DNA from 2 places in the Metabacillus mesotrionivorans genome. Region 2 is predicted to be linked to the other one. Evidence: riboswitches for the same ligand, from Rfam matches in the RefSeq annotation. Region 2 holds a riboswitch; the other holds the start of a gene.
The links. A riboswitch is a leader RNA that binds a small molecule or an ion and turns the genes downstream of it on or off. The one in region 2 is predicted to bind S-adenosylmethionine.
Positions count from the first base shown of each region.

Region 1: another riboswitch for S-adenosylmethionine. It lies ahead of mtnW (2,3-diketo-5-methylthiopentyl-1-phosphate enolase); the one in region 2 lies ahead of ACTSEZ_RS00925 (methionine biosynthesis PLP-dependent protein).

Region 1 covers NZ_JBQMFF010000001.1:598,831-608,939, reverse strand. Annotated here, with positions in the region: gene ACTSEZ_RS03050 (MarR family winged helix-turn-helix transcriptional regulator) at 1-241, opposite strand, end outside; gene ACTSEZ_RS03045 (ATP-binding protein) at 560-2,068, shown strand; gene ACTSEZ_RS03040 (aldo/keto reductase family protein) at 2,143-3,090, opposite strand; gene ACTSEZ_RS03035 (ZIP family metal transporter) at 3,334-4,068, shown strand; gene ACTSEZ_RS03030 (aspartyl-phosphate phosphatase Spo0E family protein) at 4,120-4,368, opposite strand; gene cbpA (cyclic di-AMP binding protein CbpA) at 4,621-5,274, opposite strand; gene mtnD (acireductone dioxygenase) at 5,567-6,100, opposite strand; gene ACTSEZ_RS03015 (methylthioribulose 1-phosphate dehydratase) at 6,126-6,758, opposite strand; gene ACTSEZ_RS03010 (2-hydroxy-3-keto-5-methylthiopentenyl-1-phosphate phosphatase) at 6,755-7,417, opposite strand; gene mtnW (2,3-diketo-5-methylthiopentyl-1-phosphate enolase) at 7,414-8,652, opposite strand; SAM riboswitch class I at 8,731-8,838, opposite strand; gene ACTSEZ_RS03000 (pyridoxal phosphate-dependent aminotransferase) at 8,892-10,082, opposite strand.
Region 2 covers NZ_JBQMFF010000001.1:196,634-206,742, reverse strand. Annotated here, with positions in the region: gene ACTSEZ_RS00955 (type 1 glutamine amidotransferase family protein) at 1-469, shown strand, start outside; gene ACTSEZ_RS00950 (Type 1 glutamine amidotransferase-like domain-containing protein) at 659-1,321, opposite strand; gene ACTSEZ_RS00945 (DUF948 domain-containing protein) at 1,514-1,888, opposite strand; gene ACTSEZ_RS00940 (threonine synthase) at 1,969-3,183, opposite strand; gene ACTSEZ_RS00935 (hypothetical protein) at 3,276-3,554, opposite strand; gene metC (cystathionine beta-lyase) at 3,753-4,940, opposite strand; gene ACTSEZ_RS00925 (methionine biosynthesis PLP-dependent protein) at 4,927-6,051, opposite strand; SAM riboswitch class I at 6,183-6,306, opposite strand; gene ACTSEZ_RS00920 (carbohydrate ABC transporter permease) at 6,386-7,195, opposite strand; gene ACTSEZ_RS00915 (carbohydrate ABC transporter permease) at 7,213-8,088, opposite strand; gene ACTSEZ_RS00910 (ABC transporter substrate-binding protein) at 8,148-9,401, opposite strand; gene ssuD (FMNH2-dependent alkanesulfonate monooxygenase) at 9,403-10,109, opposite strand, start outside.

The DNA of each region.
Region 1 (10,109 bases), 400 kb from region 2:
TTTGTTCAAGCTTATCGACTACATAGGTGATGCTGCCGCTTGCAAGGAGAATTTTCCCGCCAATTTGCTGAAGGGGCTGTTCGCCTTTGTGATACAGCAGCTCCAGTACGGCAAATTCCGTCGGATTCAGCCCAAAGCTTGTAATCTGTTTATTTACTTGATCGTTAATGGCACGGTGAGCACGTGACAGCACGATAAAAAGCTTTAGTGACTGTTCAATATCTGTTTGTGTATTTTCCACTTTTCATCAATCCTTCGATAACTAAATATCTTGAATTCTAACTATTAATAATACAGACTTTGTTTTCTGCTGTCAAGAAGAGCAAAGTGCACTGTGTTTAGAATGGGAAAATTAATAGAATAGCTTCATTCATAAACGGCTGCAATATTCATCTCTTCCCTTTTCTTTCCATCATACATAAAAAGTCCTATTTCTTCAAGAGATGGTTTCAAGGCTGGCACAACGCTTTTCCCGATTCTACCTTCCTAGTAGAAAACATGTAAATGGTATATAATTGAAAGTATGCCTAATCGGCAATATCAAACTGGGGCGATTACCTTGCTGAAAGATTCTGCACACTACAGAAAAGCTGCCGTCTATTTTATTATCGTGCTTATCCCCTCTCTTTTGATCAACACAGGCATTTACCTGTATCAAAAGGATAAAATCATGGATGAACACAGGGAAGAGGCAGCGTTTTTAATTACCATTCATAAAAATCAAATTGATAATCTAATACAGGATACAAAAGCGAGGCTTGAGACGATGTCCCTCGTTCTTGAAGAAGAATCGGACACAGCAAAAATCCAGCGCATTCTGAATGAAGCGCACAGCCAGGAACCCCGCTTCTCGGGCCTTTACTATGTGAAAAAGAATGGAGATATAACAGCCGGCACATCAAAACGGATGAAATCTGTCAACATATCAAACCGCGCTTTTTTCCAAAGTGCTCTGGCAACAAAACAGTCGAAAGTTTCGGATGCTTATTTTGGAAACATAACAGGTGATTATATCGTTTCAATCGGAACTCCGGTAATGGATGATGAAGGGGAAGTCAGAAGTCTGCTTGTGGCAGCGGTTAAAGTCGATTATCTCCAGAACATTATGAACGTGATCAGTCCAAGACTTACGATAAGTGTCCTAAATGGCAGCGATCACACAATTTTCACTGCCGGCCGCTCAGAGCCAACCGGCAGCATCGAACCTGTACGCGTTTATTTAGATCAGATTCCCTGGAAACTTGAAGGCTTTCCTGAAACCGTCATCACCGCTGATCATACGAAAGACATTGCCGTCTACATGCTGATTGTATTCGGTCTGATGAACATCATTTACATTCTCATTCAGAATTACTTACTGAAGAGGCGCGCGCTTCTGGAGCAAAGCCAGATTGATGCACAGAAAGTCGAGCTTGTCGGAACACTCGCTGCAAGCACCGCACATGAGATCCGAAATCCTCTGACCGGAATAAAAGGGTTTATCCAGCTGCTTCAGGAAAAATATAAAGATTCAGAGGATCAATATTACTTTTCTGTCATTGACATCGAAATTCAGCGCATCAATGAAATTGTAAGTGAATTTTTAGTCCTTGGAAAACCAACAGCCCATCACCATGCTGTATACGATCTGAATGCGATCATCCTGGAATTATCTCCGCTCCTTGGATCAGAAGCCAATTTATACAACACAGAACTGGATTTAAAGCTGAATAAAGAACCGCTTCACATTTTCTGTACAAAAGATCACATAAAGCAAGTCCTTCTGAATCTTGTAAAAAACGCTCTGGAGGCGATAGATAAGCAGGAAGGAAAGGTGACAATAGAGGTCAGAAAGCTGGATGGCAATGCGGTGATTAATGTAACTGATACAGGCAAAGGCATTCCGCATGAAGTTCAGTCCAAACTGTTCCACCCTTTCTTTACGATGAAAGATACAGGAACAGGGCTTGGTCTTGTCGTATGCAAACGCATCGTCACCCTGTACAAAGGCACGATTTCGATTAAGAGTGAATCAAACAAGGGCACTGAAGTAACAATCATACTCCCTCTGACAGAGCCTAAAGCCTGAGGCATTTTTATAAACCTAAAGAAAGAGTGACAGACAATCCTGTCACTCTCATTTGTATTTGCCTATGTATCCTGTCAGCTTGTAATGATTTCCTCAATCCTCTGCAGGGTGCTGTAGCCTAAAGCTACATCCGATGCTTTTGCATTTTCAGCGATCTGATCGGGATGAGATGCACCGACAAGGGTGCTGGCGACGTTATGCTGGCGAAGGGTCCATGCAAGGGCAAGCTGGGCAAGTGTGATGTCATTCTCTTTTGCAAGCTGATCGAGCAGCTCTACTTTGCGGTTAACCATATCATTTAAAATTTGCTTCATCCATGAATTGACGTTTTCCCCTGAAGCACGGCTGCCTTTGGGGATCAGCCCCTCTTTATACTTTCCTGTCAGGATGCCCTGAGCAAGCGGTGACCAGACAACCTGTGAAACACCTGCATTTTCGCACATAGGAATGATTTCTTCTTCAATATCCCGGTGAAACATATTATATTGAGGCTGATTGACGACGATCCTGTCAAGAAGATAGCGGTCTGATACACTGAGCGCTTCCTGGATTTGCGCAGCCGTCCACTCGCTGACACCTGCATAGAGAACTTTACCCTGGCGGATCAAGTCGTCTATTGCCCTCAGCGTTTCATCAAGAGGTGTTTCCTGGTCATAGCGGTGGCAATAAAAAATATCAACATACTCAAGGTCCATTCTCTTTAGACTCGCATGAACCTGTTCCATAATATGCTTTCTTGAAAGTCCTCTGTCGTTCGGCCCGTCTCCCATCGGCCAAAACGCTTTTGTCGTAAGTACATAAGAATCGCGCGGAAATGATTTAAGCGCCCTTGACATGACGATTTCTGCTTTCCCGCGTTCATATACGTTGGCACTGTCAAAAAAATTGATGCCCGCTTCATAGGCCTTGTGGATAATTTCGGATGCTGCCCGCTCATCTACTGTTTTCCCAAATGTAAGCCAGCTTCCAAGACTGATTTCACTAACTTTTAATCCCGATCTCCCAAGCCTCCGGTACTGCATCTCCATTCCCCCTGTTGTGCATGATCAATATCGTTATCTTTAACTTATCAGAAATTTCAAATATCGTAAAGAGAGAGAATCGCCGTCCTTGCGACACAATTTGACACCGCCCCTCCCGAAATCAATAAACTCACCTTCATTTTTCTCTGCTTCATCATCAAACAGGTGCAAAGTCTATCTTTTCACTGCCAAAATCAGCTATAATATGGCTAACATAGATCCGTTTAAAAAAGGAGCCGTAACATGACAGAAGTTTTACTCGGCAGCACACTGTCTGCCCTTGCTACAGGACTCGGGGCTCTTCCTATCCTGTTCCTGCAAAATACGATTACACACAGGTGGAGAGATATTCTGCTTGCTTTTACCGCGGGCATCATGATGGCCGCAACCATGATGAGCCTGCTTCCTGAAGCGCTGAATCAGGGAGGGTTTCTTGAAGTCTTTGCCGGACTCTTTCTAGGAGTTTTAGTGCTGACGACGCTTGAAAAAAAAATCCCCCATATAGACCTTGAGCACTCAAGATACGGCATGCAATTCGACGAAAAGGCGTTCCTGATTATCGCTGCGATCACGATGCATAATCTGCCGGAAGGACTTTCTGTAGGTGTAAGCTATGCATCAGAGCAGTCAGAGACAGGAAATTTAATTGCTTTCGCCATTGGTCTGCAGAACGCTCCGGAAGGATTTCTTGTTGCCTTGTTCCTGTTTAATCAGAACATCGGCAAATTTAAAGCCCTGATCATAGCAACGATGACAGGCGCTGTTGAAATCATAACTTCTCTTCTGGGATTTTATTTGACGTCATTCGCAGACAATCTCGTTCCGTACGGCCTGTCCTTTGCAGCCGGAGCCATGCTGTTCATTATTTATAAAGAACTGATTCCTGAAAGCCATGGGGACGGAAATGAACGAAATGCAACCTACTCCTTCATTTTAGGAATATTGTTTATGATTCTCCTCATAGAGACTTTCGGCTAAATAAAGCGTAAAAAAAAAACGGCTGAGCTGCGGGCTCTGCCGTTTTTGATTTTATATAGTAAGTCCTTCCCGATCTGTCCATTTTTTCATAGAATGAATAAACCGCATAAAAGGGGGGGTTGTCCGGTTTTCCTCTTCAAAAACAATCTGCTGGTATTGGTTTAACAGCATGTCCAGTTCCTGGCTGCACTTCACGGCCTCGCTGCTCGTATATCCTCCGGCCCTTGCAGAGTCCATCATTTCTTTCCTTTTTGAATCGATGCTCTCAAGCAGCTGGGTCTTATCTGATACAGTTGACATTTTCTTCCCTCCGCCTCATCCAAAAATATCTGTAATGGGAATAAATATTCAAGTAAATTATTACAGATACTTCTAAACTTGTAAATAGATTAGCAAAATCCGACAGCTTTTTTACAGGACTTTTTGACAATTCTGTTAACACACCTGGATGAACCGGCTCATTTGCTTTTCTTTTCCCATATTCCCCCACTTTTAAACCTTTATTTCCAATTTTTTTAAAAATAAAAAGAACCGGAATTACCGGTTCTGCAGTTATTTCATCAGTACTTTCTCACTTTTGTTTACATCATCCACTGCGGTCACTCTGAAATCTTTTTCTTCGAGTTTTTTGATGATTTTATGAAGCTTTTTTTCTGAAATATCATGGGACAGATTTACGATGATCCGTCTTAAATATGTATCTCCATTATCCAGTGTGAGCAGCCCTTCGATATTTACATCTTTGATGGCAGAGACGAGCTCCTTGATGGCACCCTTGTGTTCTTTAGTGCCGACAGTCAGGATATAACCTCCTGTTTTCATGCCGAATGAATCTTCAAGAACATCCATGATGTTTCCATGTGTAATGATTCCGGAAAATTCATCTTTTTCATTCAGGACAGCCAAAAATGGAAGCCTTCTGATTGTCAGAAACGTTTTAAAAAACGAATCCTCCTCGTAAACAAATGCATCCTTATCTGCAATCAAAGATTCAATTGAATCCTCATCCTTGCCCTGCTTTTCTACATAATAATCGAGCAGATCAACTTTATAGATCAAACCTGCGAAAACTGTTCCGTTGTCTTTCAGAACAGGAATGCTGCGGTAGCCTGATTCTTTCAGTAATTCGTAAGCTTCTTTTACAGTGCTCTCCGCCTTGCAGTACCTGACATCTTCTTTTTTAACAAAATTGTAGCGAATTTTCATGCTGACAATCCTCCCCTCTCTATATTGTTGAAAATTTACCATAGAACAGGACAAGAGTAAAGAAAATTCGTATTATTTCGTCTAATAGCCAGAACAAAAGCGGAAGCGCCAAGCCCCTCTCCGATAGGCAGATAAGATTTCCGCGGAAAAGTCCGGGTCGTTCTGACAGAGGATTTAGGCGCTTACCCTTGCCGATGATAACTTTGTTATGTTATCCACAACCTTTTACTCTTTATAATTTTCCTAAACACAAGAAACCCCCTTTCTGAAAGTGAAGGGGGTTTAAGACCGTTTAAGCCTGCTGCTGTTCTTTTTCGTAGATAGGTACCCATCCTTCTGTCGTTACAAAAATGCGGACTGCTACTACTTTGCGGTCTTCCTGCAGTGTAAAGTAGTGGCGGATGTTCGGAGGAACAGAGATCAGGTCGCCTGGATCCAGTTCAACATCAAAAAATGAGCCGTCTTTTGCCTGGATAATAAAAATACCGTGGCCGCTGACAATAAAGCGGACTTCGTCATCTGTGTGATGGTGCTCCTGCTGGAAATTTTGAAGAAGCTGTTCAAGATTCGGCGTGCTTTCAGACAAAGAAATAACGTCCTGCGCCTTGTAGCCGCGGCGTTCCGAGATATCCGCAATTTCATTTGTGAACACCTGAAGAATTTCTTCTTTTTGTTCATCAGAAAGACTGAAGTTTTCTCTCAATGCCTCAGGCAGCTTCTCTATATCCCATTGCTCATAAATAACCTCCTGCGCATTAAGAAAAGCTGAAACTTCCTTTTGATCTGTTAATCTTTCATTCGTTTCTTGAAGTCGGATCGTCGCCATCCTTCATTCCTCCTGTATGTTAAATTTATCGCACAAGCGATTTTGCCTGTTTAAGAGCAAGTAATTTCACTTGATAAGAAAATAAAAATTCGCACGCTTCCAGCACTTTTTTGGCTTCAAAAGCGTTTTTTCCCCATACCGTAATGCCGTGGTTCCGGATGAGAACGGCACCAGAGCTGCCTTTTGCATACTGACCAAAATCAGCAGCAAGAGCAGGAATATCCGCAGGGTTTTCGATGATTGGAATATGCCATTCCGCATCCTCTTCCCACAGCCCGAAAGCTTTAATAATCTCCTGCCCTTTGAAAGTGATTCCGCCTTCATCGCCATATATTTCAGAAATCACATTATTGTCTACGGTGTGGACATGGAGGCTGCAGCCGGCACTGGTCCGCTTATAGATTTCAACGTGCAGAAGGGTTTCCGCTGAAGGCCTTTGAGCTGTGTCTTCAAGGGGTGTTCCAGCACCGTCCACAAGCAGAAAATCTTCATCTGTTTCAAGTCTCTTATCTTTTCCGCTTGATGTGACCAGAAATGAAAGAGGGTCGGAATGTACTTTTATCGCAAGATTTCCGCTTGTACCCGGGAACCAGTCCCGTTCCGCCAGTTCCCTTTTCACAGCTGCAAGCTCACTCCAGCGCTGTTTATATAAGCTCATACTGCTGCCTCCTGCCTTGTCTTCAGCCCTTCAATTACGTCATAAAAGCTTGAAAAAGCCTGATGGCGCAGCTTTAGTGCATCGCATTTTTCAAGAAGATAATCCCGGGCAAATACAAAATCTGCAAGCTTGGCCGCTTCAAGATCTGTCACCGAATCTCCGATCACAATGACCTCCTGATCAGAGGCAGCAAGCTTCCTGATGATGCTCGGCTTACAGCATCCGCAGTCATTTGTGCACCTGTCATCACATGAGTTCGGCCAGAGGATTTGAACATATTCCCCGCTGAAATCTGATTCATTACAGTAGACACGGTCATGCTCTACAAGACCGTTTAACAGCGGATAGACAAAAAAATCAATGCCTCCGCTCACAACGTACAGCGGTATTTCATTGTCTTTTGCAAATTGAACAAAGTCACTGAATCCGTCCCGGATTTGTGCGGTAAACAGCAAATGCTGAATCATATCCCCCTTGAGATGTGACGGGATCAGCTCAAACATCCTGCCGACTCCTTCACGGACTGAGATGCGCTGGCTTAAAACGTCATCTTTCAGAGAGTTCCACTCAGAAGGTGCAAATTGTTTCATGAGCGCGATAATATTGTCATTGTTTGTTATCGTGCCGTCAAAATCGCAGATAATAACCGGTTTGCTCATCGGTTCACCTCCACCTGACCCCATAGATCCAGTGCAAGCTGAAGGTCGCGTTCACTTTTAGCTTTTTCAGATAATGAGATGCCTTCAAGCACAGCATCGATTGCAGAGCGGAAAGCTCTTCCGCCCGCCTGCGCACCGTCTGGATGCCCGTGTACGCCTCCGCCGGCATTAATGACGCTGTCGATGCCAAAATCCTGGATCAAAACAGGCACAAGACCCGGATGAATTCCTGCTGATGGAACCGGAAACGTTTCTTTTAACCCAGTGCTCTCTTTGCACGCTGCACCGATAGACAGTGCGGCATCCCTTTCAAGTGCCACACTGCCGTATGGCGACGGGAAGAGGGAAAAGTCAGCTCCGCACTGGCGAAGCAATTTTCCAAGCAGCAGAGAATGTGAAATCCCATAAAGGGCGGAAGAAGACAAAGCACCGCTTACAGCAGGGTGCGCCATGATCGGGACATGAATCTCCCTGTCTTCTGCAAGCTCCTGCAAAACGTCAAGACCATAAGCGAAAACATTAAAAAGAATGGCGTCCGCCCCAAGCTCTGAAGCGCGTCTTGCCTTCTCTTTGAGACTGAATGTCTTTCCGGTTAAGTTAACAGCGTACATCGCTTTGTGGCCGGTCTCCTCATACACCCTGCCGAGCAATTCTTTTCCTGCTGTGATTCTTTGTTCAAACGGCGTAAGCGGATTGTCAAACAGGATTTCGTCATCCTTTACAAGATCAACGCCGCCAAGCACCTGATTTCTTAGCTGTTCTTTTAAAAACGATAAATCACGTCCGATGACTCCTTTGAAAATGCTCATGAGAAGAGGCCGGTTATAGACTCCGAGTTTTTCCCTGATGCCGCTTATGCCGAATGCAGGTCCCTGAAAAGAAGAAAGAAGATCTCCTGTAAACTCCAAATCAAGCAGTTTCACTTCCCCGTCAAGAGATAGCTTTCCGAAAACCGTCGTCAGGACCGCAGGCAGGTCATGAGAATAGTTCACGCCGGGATAGAATATTTTCACAATACCTTTTTTCACTTTTTTTCCGAGAAACTCGGAAATGCGTTCTTCAGCATCTGTTTCTTCAACGGAAACAACTTGACCCTTATGCTGTTTCAGCTGCTGCTGTGTAAGCTCCGGAAGGTCCGTCCATGAGCCGACCGTAAGGCTGGTGGCAATTCCTTCTGCTTTTTTTTGGATGCTGTACTGATCATAGATGAGATAGGTTGCTGTAACGCCGCTCATGATTGTACCTGCCTTTCGCATTTAAATAAAAAAGGTCCCCTCCGCTGACGGAAGAGACCTTATCTGAAATGGGTAAGATCCTTATCTGCCAGCAATAGCTGCAAGATTTAGCACCGTGCTTAAACACTGTTTAAGTCGGTTGCCGGGCTTCATCGGGCCAGTCCCTCCACCTGCTCTTGATAAGAATTGTATATGTTCTGAATAACCTGAAATTAATTTGGATTATGACAGCTTTTCCCTCAGCTGTCAACCGGCAATGAAAAGAGATTTAAAGATTTTATTCTATCTGCGGCTTCTCTTAATCTCTCTTCAGAGGTTAAGAGTCCGGCACGGACATATCCCTCACCAAACGTCCCGAATCCAATGCCCGGCGCCACGCATACATGAGCGTGTTCCAGCAGATAGTCAGCGAAGGATTCCGATGTGAATCCCTCGGGTACAGGCAGCCATGCAAAGAATGATCCAGGCGGGGCCTCCACTTTCCAGCCGATGCGGTTCAGCGCGTTTATAAACGCCGCACGTCTGCTTTCATAGCGTGCGACAAGCTCGCTGACACAGTCCTGCGGGGCAAGAAGAGCAACAGCCGCAGCTTCCTGTATTCCGCTGAATACACTGACAAACATGTGATCCTGCAAAAGATTAATCGACTCTATGACACTTTTATTGCCTACTGCAAAACCGATCCTCCACCCTGCCATGTTATACGTCTTAGAAAGCGTATAAATTTCGATTCCAGTCTCTTTTGCTCCATCTGATTCTAGAAAGCTGATTGGCTTTCTGCCGTCAAAACCGATGCCTCCATAAGCAAAATCATGGACGACGCATATATCATTTTCTTCTGCAAACGCAACCGTTTCATCGAAAAAGCTCCTGCTGGCCACTGCCCCTGTAGGGTTGTTCGGATAGTTTAAAAACATGAGCTTTGCATCCGCCTTCGCTTTTTCTGAGAGCTTAGAGTAGTCAGGCAAAAACTCATTTTCCTTCAAAAGAGGCATATATTCCATACGGGCCCTCGCAAGCTCCACTCCTGACCAATAATCCGGATAGCCCGGATCGGGAACTAGAACTGTCTCACCGGGATTAAGGAGACACTGCGGAATTTCCACAAGACCTGCCTTTCCCCCAAAAAGAATGGCCACTTCTGTGTCAGGATCCAGTGTGACGCTATATTCCCTTTGATAAAATTCTGCTATCGCCGTTTTTAAAAAGCGCTGTCCTCTAAACGGTGAATATTTGTGATAGTCCGGTTTGCCTGCCGCTTCCTGCAGAGCTTTTACAATATGAGGCGGCGTCGGCTGATCGGGATTCCCCTGGCCAAGATTAATGACATCATGCCCGGCCTCAATACTCGCATTTACTTTTGCAACGAGACTTGCAAAAAATTGTTTCGGAAGATTATTCAATAGCGTTGATTGCTCAAACTTTTTCATCTTTGCACCTTCTTGTGAAAATTCTTG
Region 2 (10,109 bases):
AGGCCTGAGCATAAAACCAGATATTTCCCTTGTTGAATGTACTCTTGAGAGTAAAGATCTTTTAATTTTACCAGGAGGGACTACTTGGAGTGAAGAAATTCATCAGCCTATCTTGGAAAGAATTGGCCAGGCTTTAAAGCTTGGCACGATTGTTGCTGCAATTTGTGGAGCAACTGATGCCCTTGCGAATATGGGATACTTAGATACTAGAAAGCATACAAGTAATAACTTAGACTATACTAAAATGACATGTCCTAACTATAAAGGAGAAAAGTTATATGAGTTGGGATCTGCGGCATCTGATGCGAATTTAGTTACTGCATCAGGAATAGCTCCTCTGGAATTTGCAATGGAAGTACTGAAAAAAATAGATGTATTTACACCAGATGCATTACATTCATGGTATAGCCTAAATAAGACTCATAAACCTGAATACTTCTTCCAGTTAATGAATTCAATAAATAAATGAAGGAACTGAAAAGCTCAATTTCTCTATTTTTCTTTTTTCACCGTATCAGGGTGACTAATGGCAGTATAAAATAACCCCACAATTAGCAGGACTTTGTTAGCAGCAAAGTCCTGCTAATTCATATGCGATATAAGATTTTCAAGCCTTTGATGACTGGAAGTTAATTTCAAGAACTTTCTTCCCCACCTACTAGAACTGCTTCCAATTCCCTTCAGAAATAACTTCTGCTTTTCCGTCAATCACTTTAATAGCGGTCTGATCGTCAATTGCATATGCCGGCCCCTTGATTCCTGCTGCCCATTTTTCTGCAGCAGCCATGGTGTTGCCCGGCAGCATCTCGTGGTCCAGATGGGGAAACATGGCGAAATCAGCCAGGCCCAGCGTTTCATCGCTTCCAGAGGGCGGAGTCCAGCCCACGAAATACTCTCCGATCTCAGGTGCCATCACCATGCTCCCGGCGCTCATTCCCACATAAACGCCGTTAAGCGACGGCAAGAGGTCTGCAAGCCCGGATTGCCGCATCCAATGGCACAGGTAGAGCGCGTCGCCTCCGGACACTAGCAGGACATCCGTCTCCTGAACGAGCGGCACCCAGCGGTCTTTATCAATGCTCGGCAGCGAGGTGAGCTCCAGCACTCCTACAGATTTCCAGCCCAAATTAACCATAGGATTTCCCGGTTTCCCTGTAATAAATTCCCAGACTTTGACGCCGGGCCCGACCCAGGGGTGTCCGTACATAGCTGTAGGAATGCACAGGGCAGTGGAATCTGCGATCGGCTTGTCCAGCATGTCAACAAGGGCATTGTGTATACTCTTGTTCGTTACACCTCCAGATGTAAGCAGAAATTTCATACCTTCACTCCTTATCTTTTTGCATACTATTAAAGACTTCTATCCTTCAGATTTGAATTTTATGAATTATCTGTTTTTTATAATAATATCATATAAAACAAAAACAGCAGGCACTATTCTGCTAAGAATGTGCCTGCTGTTTTATGTGTCATTCCATTTCTCCCGCAGCCAAAAAGAAAGCTGAGGAAACGTTCATTTAAGCCTGATTTTCATCTCTCGGTTTGGCGGATCATCATTTTTCACAGGAGGAAGTCCGTATCCGTAGCCTGATGCCGCCTGTTTTACGGTATGGGTCACACTGTTCAGAACTTCTCCCATGTCCTGTGCGGATTCAAACAGCGGTTCCACTGTCTTCATCTTGCTTTTCACATCAACTGTAATCTGATTGGCAGACTGGATGAGTTCTTCTGCTTCCCCCGACAGATCATGGACCGCTTTTCTCACTTCCGCAAGCGTTTCGTTTGTCTCTTCAAGAGTCGTCATGCCCTTGCGGAGAGTCTGAATCAAATAGCCTACTAGAAAAATAAAGGCCAGCGCGGCTCCTGCAGCACTTACTTCAAAAATCATCTTGCACCTCCAAAACGGATTATGCACAAGACTGCCTGTACATTGCTACAGTATATGAACCTGTCTGATGGAGTAGAAGTTTAGAGTGAGAGCTTTTCGCCTATTTTCAGAACCGGCGCCTCTGCGCGTACCGTCTCCGGATATTTGATGCCCTGACCGGTGTTCAGGCAGACCACTTTCTTGTCTTCCTTGATCCATCCGCTCTCCTTCAATCTGCGGGCAGCTGCAAATGTTGCCGCACCTTCAGGGCAGATAAAGCATCCTTCAAGCTGTGCAGTCAGGGCTTGTTCTGCTTTAATTTGCTCTTCTGATACAGCTATGGCACTCCCGTTTGTTTCATAAATTCCCTTAAGAACGAGGAAATCACCGATTGCCTTCGGAACGTTAATGCCGAACGCATTCGTCTGCGAATTTTCCCAAAACTCAGATTCAGTTTTTCCTTCTTCAAAAGCTTTGACAATCGGCGCGCATCCCTCTGCCTGAACTGCAACAAGGCGAGGCATTTTATTTTTGCTGATCCAGCCCAGATCCTGCAGCTCCCGCATTGCTTTATAGATGCCAATGATGCCCACTCCCCCTCCTGTCGGATAAAGAATGACATCCGGCACCTCCCAGCCAAGCTGTTCGGCAATTTCATATCCCATTGTCTTTTTCCCTTCAATCCGGTACGGTTCCTTCAAAGTAGAGGCATCATAAAATCCCTGATCTTTCACAAGTTCCGCCACAACTTTTCCGGCATCGCTGATCAGTCCGTCAATTAGATGCAGATTCGCCCCTGAAATGGCGGTTTCTTTCCGTGTGATCATCGGCGCATCAAGCGGCATGATGACATATGGCTCCATACCCGCTCTGGCAGCATAAAGCGACCAGGCTGCACCTGCATTTCCGTTTGTCGGCATGGCAAAGGTCTTTACGCCAAGCTCCTTCGCTTTTGAAATTCCTACAGCCGCTCCCCTCGCCTTAAAGGAACCGGTCGGTATCAGCCCTTCATCCTTCATCAGCAGCTGAGTTAGACCGTACTCTGAACCAAGCCTGTCCATTTTCAAAAGAGGAGTCATTCCCTCGCCCATTGAAACCACATGTTTTGGATCCTCAACCGGCAGCAGTTCATGATATCTCCACAAACTGTTTTCCCGTCTGCTGATTTCTTCTTTTGTTAACATACTCTTCACTTGATCTAAATGGTAGCGCACCAAAAGAGGAGATCCGCATGTGCAAAGCTGCTGCACATCCTTAACTGAATACTCGGTCCCGCACTTCGGGCATTCCAAGTGTGAAACATAGCTGTAACTCATTCTGCATTCCCTCCAACTACTAGTAAAGACCCTCAACATCGAGTCAAGGGTCTTCCGTTTTTTTCGGTCTGCTTTATGTAAAAAAAGCAAGCTTACACCGGCGGAACGCGGTCAGCACTTGCCTTTTTTCTTCTGAAAACAAACCGGTTCATGAATTTGTAATTCAGTAAATTGAACCAGATCAGTGCATCCAGAATGAAGCTGCCGGTCGTATCCATCTCATCATTCCGCATTTTCACGTCGATAAACCAGCCGGTAAAATAGCTGCCGGCAAGCCAGAAGGCGTAATACGTGATAAATTTGCTGAATGTACCGTCAAAAGGAAGTGTTACAAATTCAACGAATGCAGTTAATCCTGTAAAGAAAACCAAGAATGAAGCTCCCAGCAGAAAGAAAATCCTGAACAAAAACCCTAAACAGCCCACACATTTTCCCACCTTTCCCTAAAACTATATCATTCTTTCAAAGATGGAAAAATGTGTTTTCTCTGTTTTTTCAGATGTTTTTCTTTCATTCGAGGCCATATAATCTTCTCTGAAAACCGTCTGCTGCAAGCGTCATGTTTTCTATTAAGCTCTTAATTTATTCTCCACAGCACTCGCCGGCAGTTTTGCAAGCGCCTGTTCAAAATCTTTGATCAGGTCATCCGCATTTTCCAGCCCGACGCTGATGCGGAGAAGTCCGTCCGTTATTCCGCGGCGCTCACGTTCTTCTTTTGGCATCGCTGCGTGGGACATTCTGGCCGGATAGGACAGAATGGACTCGACCGCTCCAAGGCTTACCGCAAATACCGGGAGCTCAACATTTTTAACGAGCGTGCGGACGGCATCCTCGTTTGCCAGTGTGAAAGACAGGACAGCCCCGGGACCATCTGCCTGATACCGCTGAATCGAGTGCCCCGGATGAAAGGTGAGTCCCGGGTAGTAGACGTTCCGGATCGCTTTATGACGGGATAAATAGGCTGCAAGTTTTCGTGCAGACTCGCTGGACTGCTGCAGCCTTACGTTCAATGTTTTCATGCCCCTGAGGACGAGCCAGCAGTCCTGGACACCGAGTACGGCCCCAAATGCGTTCTGCAGCTTTTGAACCCTCTCCGCAAGCTCTTCTCCTTTTACAACGGCAAGGCCTGCAAGGACGTCGCTGTGTCCGGCAAGGAATTTCGTTGCGCTGTGAAGGACGATGTCGACGCCGAGTTCAATCGGCCGCTGCAGGGCTGGAGTCAAAAACGTATTATCTAAAAACGTCAGGCATCCGTTTGCCTTTGCAAGCTTTGTAATTCCGCGGATATCCGTAATTTTCAACAAAGGATTGGACGGTGTTTCAACGTAAATGACTTTTGTATTCGGCCTGATATGAGAGGCCACTTCATGCAGATCGGTCATGTCAACAAAGCTGTACTCGATGCCGAATCTGCTGAGCACGTCTGTGATGATCCGGTACGTTCCGCCGTACACATCCTCTGTAATCAGGACGTGGTCGCCTTTTGACAGGAGCAAAAAACAGGTGGAGATTGCTGCCATCCCGGATGCAAAAGCAAAGCCTCTCGTTCCGCCTTCAAGTTCAGTGATGGCCTGCTCGAGTGTTTCCCGGGTCGGATTGCCTGAACGCCCGTAGTCGAATTTGCCGTAATCGTCAAAATCAAACTGGTGAAACGTTGATGAATGATGGATGGGAACGCTGACCGCCCCTGTGTCTTTCTGCGCCTTATGACTGTTGTGAAGCAGTTTCGTCTCGAATGTCCACTTACCGCTGCTCAACTTTATCTGCCTCCTTCATAAGTTCAAATGCCTGAACCAGATCCCGCTCCAGATCACCTGCGTGTTCAATTCCGACTGAAAAGCGCAGGAGGCGGTTGCATACGCCATTTGCTGCTCTGATCTCTTCAGGAATATCCATATGTGTCTGTGTGGCCGGATATGTGATAAAGCTCTCCACGCCTCCGAGGCTCTCTGCGAATGTTATCGTCTTCAGAGCTTTTAAAAACGGGTTGACCCACTCTTCCTTTTGAAGCCTGAACGAAAGCATTCCGCCTTTACCCGGATACAAAACATCTGTTACTTCGGATTGGCTCTCCAAAAATGCCGCAAGCTGTCCTGCATTTTTTTCATGCTGATTCATCCTTAAAGCAAGTGTCTTCATCCCGCGGATCAAAAGCCATGAATCAAACGGGGAGAGCACTCCGCCTATTGCATTATGATGCTGTGCGAGCTCTTCGCACAGCTCTTTGCCTTTTGCGACGACAAGGCCTGCAAGTACATCGTTATGTCCGCCCAAATATTTGGTTGCACTGTGAATGACAATATCGGCTCCGTCTAAAATCGGCTTCTGCAGAATCGGCGTGTAGAACGTATTATCAACTATCAGCAGCAAATTGTGTTCCCGTGCAATTTCGGCTATGTCGCTGACCTCTGTTTCCTGCATCAAAGGATTTGTCGGAGTCTCCAGAAAAATCGCCTTTGTGCGTTCATTGATCAGCTGCTGCGTACAGTCCCCGTCTTTAAAATCTGCGTAATGGAAAACGAGGCCGTATTTGCGCCATTCCCGTTCAAACAAGCGGTATGTTCCGCCGTACAAATCGGAGGAGACAATCAGTTCATCCCCGCTTTTAAACAGGGCCATCAGCGTCTGAATGGCCGCCATTCCCGAACTGAACGCATATCCCTGATCGCCGTGCTCAAGATCTGCGATTGCTTGTTCTAAAATCGTTCTCGTCGGATTCCCCGTCCTGATGTAATCAAACCCTGTTGATTCACCGATTCCGTTATGTCTGTATGCTGTTGAAAAGTAGACGGGGGGATTTACCGTTCCCGTTATGTTTTCACTGCGATTCCCGATTTGCGCCAAAGTTGTTTCAATGCGTTCCGACATGTTTAAACACCATCCTGTTTGTCATTTCTTCTTTTTACACGCCCTGAACCGGGCTGTCTCGTATACATTGGAAAAATAAAAAGCGCCTTCCTCATATAAGAAGAAGACGCTGGTTCGGCAAAACTGGCTTCCTCTTATCTCCCAAGCATTCAAGCTTGCTGGAATTAGCACCTTGGTTCGATCAGGCATCCGCCTGATCTTTTCCGGTTGCTGAGGTTTCACAGGGCCAGAACCCTCCACCTCTCTGGATAAGAATAAATAGTATGAATTTTTTAAATGTTTTTATTACCTTACCTCACTTTTTTCATAAATGCAAGGGTTTGGGGCAAAAAACTCAGCCCTTCACTGAGCCTGCTGTCATTCCCGCAATAAAATATTTCTGAAGGAAGATGTAGGCGATAATCAGCGGCGCAGAGGCAATCATCACGCCGGTGAACAGCATCGGATAGTTTGTCATGTACTCCCCCTGGAATTCAAGCAGAGCAAGCGGCAAGGTTTTGTATTCATCTTTCGTGATAAAGAGGAGCGGATAAAGCAGGTCGTTCCAGTGCATCACGAACAGAAAAATGGCTGTTGCAGACAGCGATGGAAGCGAGAGCGGCAAGGCAATTTTGCGGTACATCAGCCAGTTCCCGGCGCCGTCAATGGATCCGGCTTCAAATAACGATTTCGGCAGAGTTTTCATGAATCCTGTGAGGATAAAAACAGCAACGGGCAAGGTAGCCGCAATGTTGACGATCATAAGCCCCACAAGACTGTTCGTCAGCTTCAGCTGAAAAATCAGCTGATAAAGCGGAATCATGTTCACCTGCGCAGGAATCATCATGCCAAGTGTAAAGAAACCGAACACAGCAGCGCTGAACACACCGCCGATTCGCGTGATGGCATAGGCGATCAGGCTTGCAAAAAACAGCGTCAGAAAGACGGATACAAGCGTGACAATCGAGCTGTTCTGAAAATAAAGGCCCATCGACTGCTCTTGAAAAATAGATATGTAATTTGACACCGAAAATCGTTCAGGCAGTCCGAGCACATTTTCATACATTTCAGCAATCGTTTTAAACGTTGTTAAAAAGATGGCGAAAATCGGAATGATGATAATGGCTGCGTATATTAATATGAGTCCGTACTTTGTTCCTTTCAACGTTCGTCACCCTTTCCTCAGTAGTCGACCCTGTTTGCGCGCAGTGCTTTAAACTGCACAAACGTAATCAGGGCAATGACGGCCATAAAAATAACGGATTCTGCCGATGCATAGCCGAATTTAAAGCTCCTGAATGCCGTTGTGTAAATCAGGGTTGCGATAATCTCCGTTGAATAGTTCGGACCTCCGCGCGTCATGGCAAAGATCAGATCGAACGCTTTAAAAGATTGGATTGTAGTGTAGGCCACAACGATGGTTGCTGCGGGAGCAACAAGCGGCCATGTTACTTTTTTGAACGTCTGCCATCTGCTTGCCCCTTCTATTTTAGCCACTTCGTAAAGATCGGCAGGAATACTTTGAAGACCGGCAACAAAAATGATAATCATCTGTCCAGTATGAAACCATACTTGCACGACAGCTATTGAAAAAATGGCGATTTTCTCATCACCCAGCCAGTTCTGTGCAAGGAAATCAAGCTGCAGCCCTGTAAGAATGGTTTTAAGGAGCCCAAGGTTTGGATCGTAAATAAACGACCAGATAAAGGCGACTGAAACAGAGGATAGAATCGTAGGAAAAAAGAACAGCGCCCTGAAAAAAACATTGGTCCTTGTGTTTTTAATCAGGAACAGGGCAAAGACAAGGGAAAACAGCGTTTGAAAGACAACGACAAACAGCATGAATTTTACGTTGTTTCCAAGTGCTTTTGCAAAAATAGAATCATTTGTCGCCAAATTAATGTAATTGGTCACTCCGACGAAATCAAAATCAGGGGATATGCCGTCCCAGTTGGTAAACGAGTAAAAGAAGGCGCTCAGTGTCGGGTAGATAAAAAAGATGCTGTACACAAGAATGCCGGGAGCCAGAAAGAACAGCAGTGATTTGTTATGTTTCAGCAATGAAAAGGCCTCCTTTCATGATGAGAAGAAGAGGGGCTTTCCCCCTCTTCTCCGGTTTACTTGCTTAAGTTCTGCTCAACGATTTTTTGTGCTTCTGCAGCTGCTTTTTCAGGATCTGTTCCTCCGATGACAGACTGTATGGACGCGATCACCGCTTTTTCAACATCTGCATTCGGAATCAGAAAGCGCGGTTGGAATCGGGTGTTCTTTTCCATCCAGACAGCTGTATCTTTCAGTTCTTCAGACTCATACGTGACATCTTTAAGTGTTACGTGCTGGCCGGTTTTATTCGCATATTCGCCTGCGTTTTCGGTTTCAGAAAGGAAGCTCACGAATTTTTTTGCAGCATCCTGCTTTTCTGACTTGCTGTTGACTGCAAGCATGAACGTGGTTGTGTGAACACCCTCGTATTTTGCTTCATTTTCAGCAACTGTGATTGGCGCAAGAAGCTGGAGCTTGATGTCCGGATTTTGCTGCTTGATGCCGGCCATAGCGTAAGATCCGCTTGCAAGCATTCCTGCTTTTTCCTGGGCCATCAGCGCAATGGCGCCGTCATGCTTTGTGCCGAGGGCTTCTTTAGCAATGTAGCCATTGTCAGTAAGCTCTTTAAATTGAGAAAGCGTCTTGACCCACCACTCATCTGTCAATTTTGCATCGCCGGCCATAAGCTTTGCAAAAATCTCTTCGTCCGGGGCATTGTTCATCATCATGCTGTTCATCAGCTGTCCGGGACCAATGTCAGCTCCAGGGAAGGCGATAGGGGTATAGCCGTTTTCTTTAAGAGTTTCGCAAAGAGCCAAAAACCCTTCCCAGTCTTTAGGAGGCTCAAGACCCAGCTCTTCGAAAATACCTGCATTATAGACAGGCTGGTTGTAGACAAGCTGCAGCGGAACGGCAAGCTGTTTGCCGTCTGCCTTTCCTGATTCTATAAGGTTTTCATTGTAATTTTGAACAAATTCCTCATTGGAAAGGTCAGCGAAAAAGCCTGCTTTTTTAATAATTTCAAATTGAGATCCCGGGAATGAAGTAAACACATCTCCCGTTGAACCGTCTCTGAGCAGCGTCTGTGCAGTAGACTGATATTCCTCAGATGGATAGACTGTCATGTTCACTTTGATTTTCGGATTCTCTTTTTCGAATTTGCTGATCAGTTCTTTGAAAACTTCAGCATCCTCCCCGCGCCAGTGAATAAAGCTGATTTCTGTCACTCCGTCTTTCCCGCTCCCTCCTGTTTCATTTGAGGAGCATCCGGCTAAAGCAAGGACCATTACGAAAATTGCCGCTAAGAAGCTGCTGAGCTTTTTGTTCATCTTATACCTCCTGTTTGATGGTTTTATGTTTCAGGGGCAGCTTTGGAAACAGCAGTTCCGCTGTGCGGTATGCTTCTTCCAGATGCGGATACCCCGACATAATGAATGTGTCTACGCCTGCTTCAGCGTATTTTTTCATATTTTCCGCCACGCTGTCCGGATCCCCGACAAGCGCAGTTCCCGCACCTTCCCTCGCAAGGCCGATTCCTGCCCAGAGTCCCGGTGCGATTTCAAGCGCATTTTTGTTGTCCAGCGACAAATCCGTCATCCGGCGCTGGGCGACAGAGTCAAAGCGGGCAAATTTTTGTCTTTGCGCTTCCACTACGCTTTCATCAACATACTGAATGAGTTCGTCTGCCGCTTTCCATGCTTCTTCAGCTGTTTCTCTGACGATGACATGAAGTCTGATGCCGAATTTCACTTCGCGTCCTTTTTTGGCGGCAAGCTCCCTGACTTTGTCAATTCGCTCTTTTACAATCTCAACCGGCTCTCCCCACGTTAAATAATAATCAACGTGTTCAGCTGCAACTTCATGAGCTGCAGGAGAGGTTCCCCCTAGATAAAGGGGAGGATAAGGCTTTTGCACCGGAGGATGGTGGATGCCGCCGCCGGCGATGTCAAAGTACTCTCCCTTAAAATCAACCGATTCTTCTTCAAAAAGCCTTCTCCACACCGTTAAAAATTCATTTGTCTGCTCATAACGCTTGT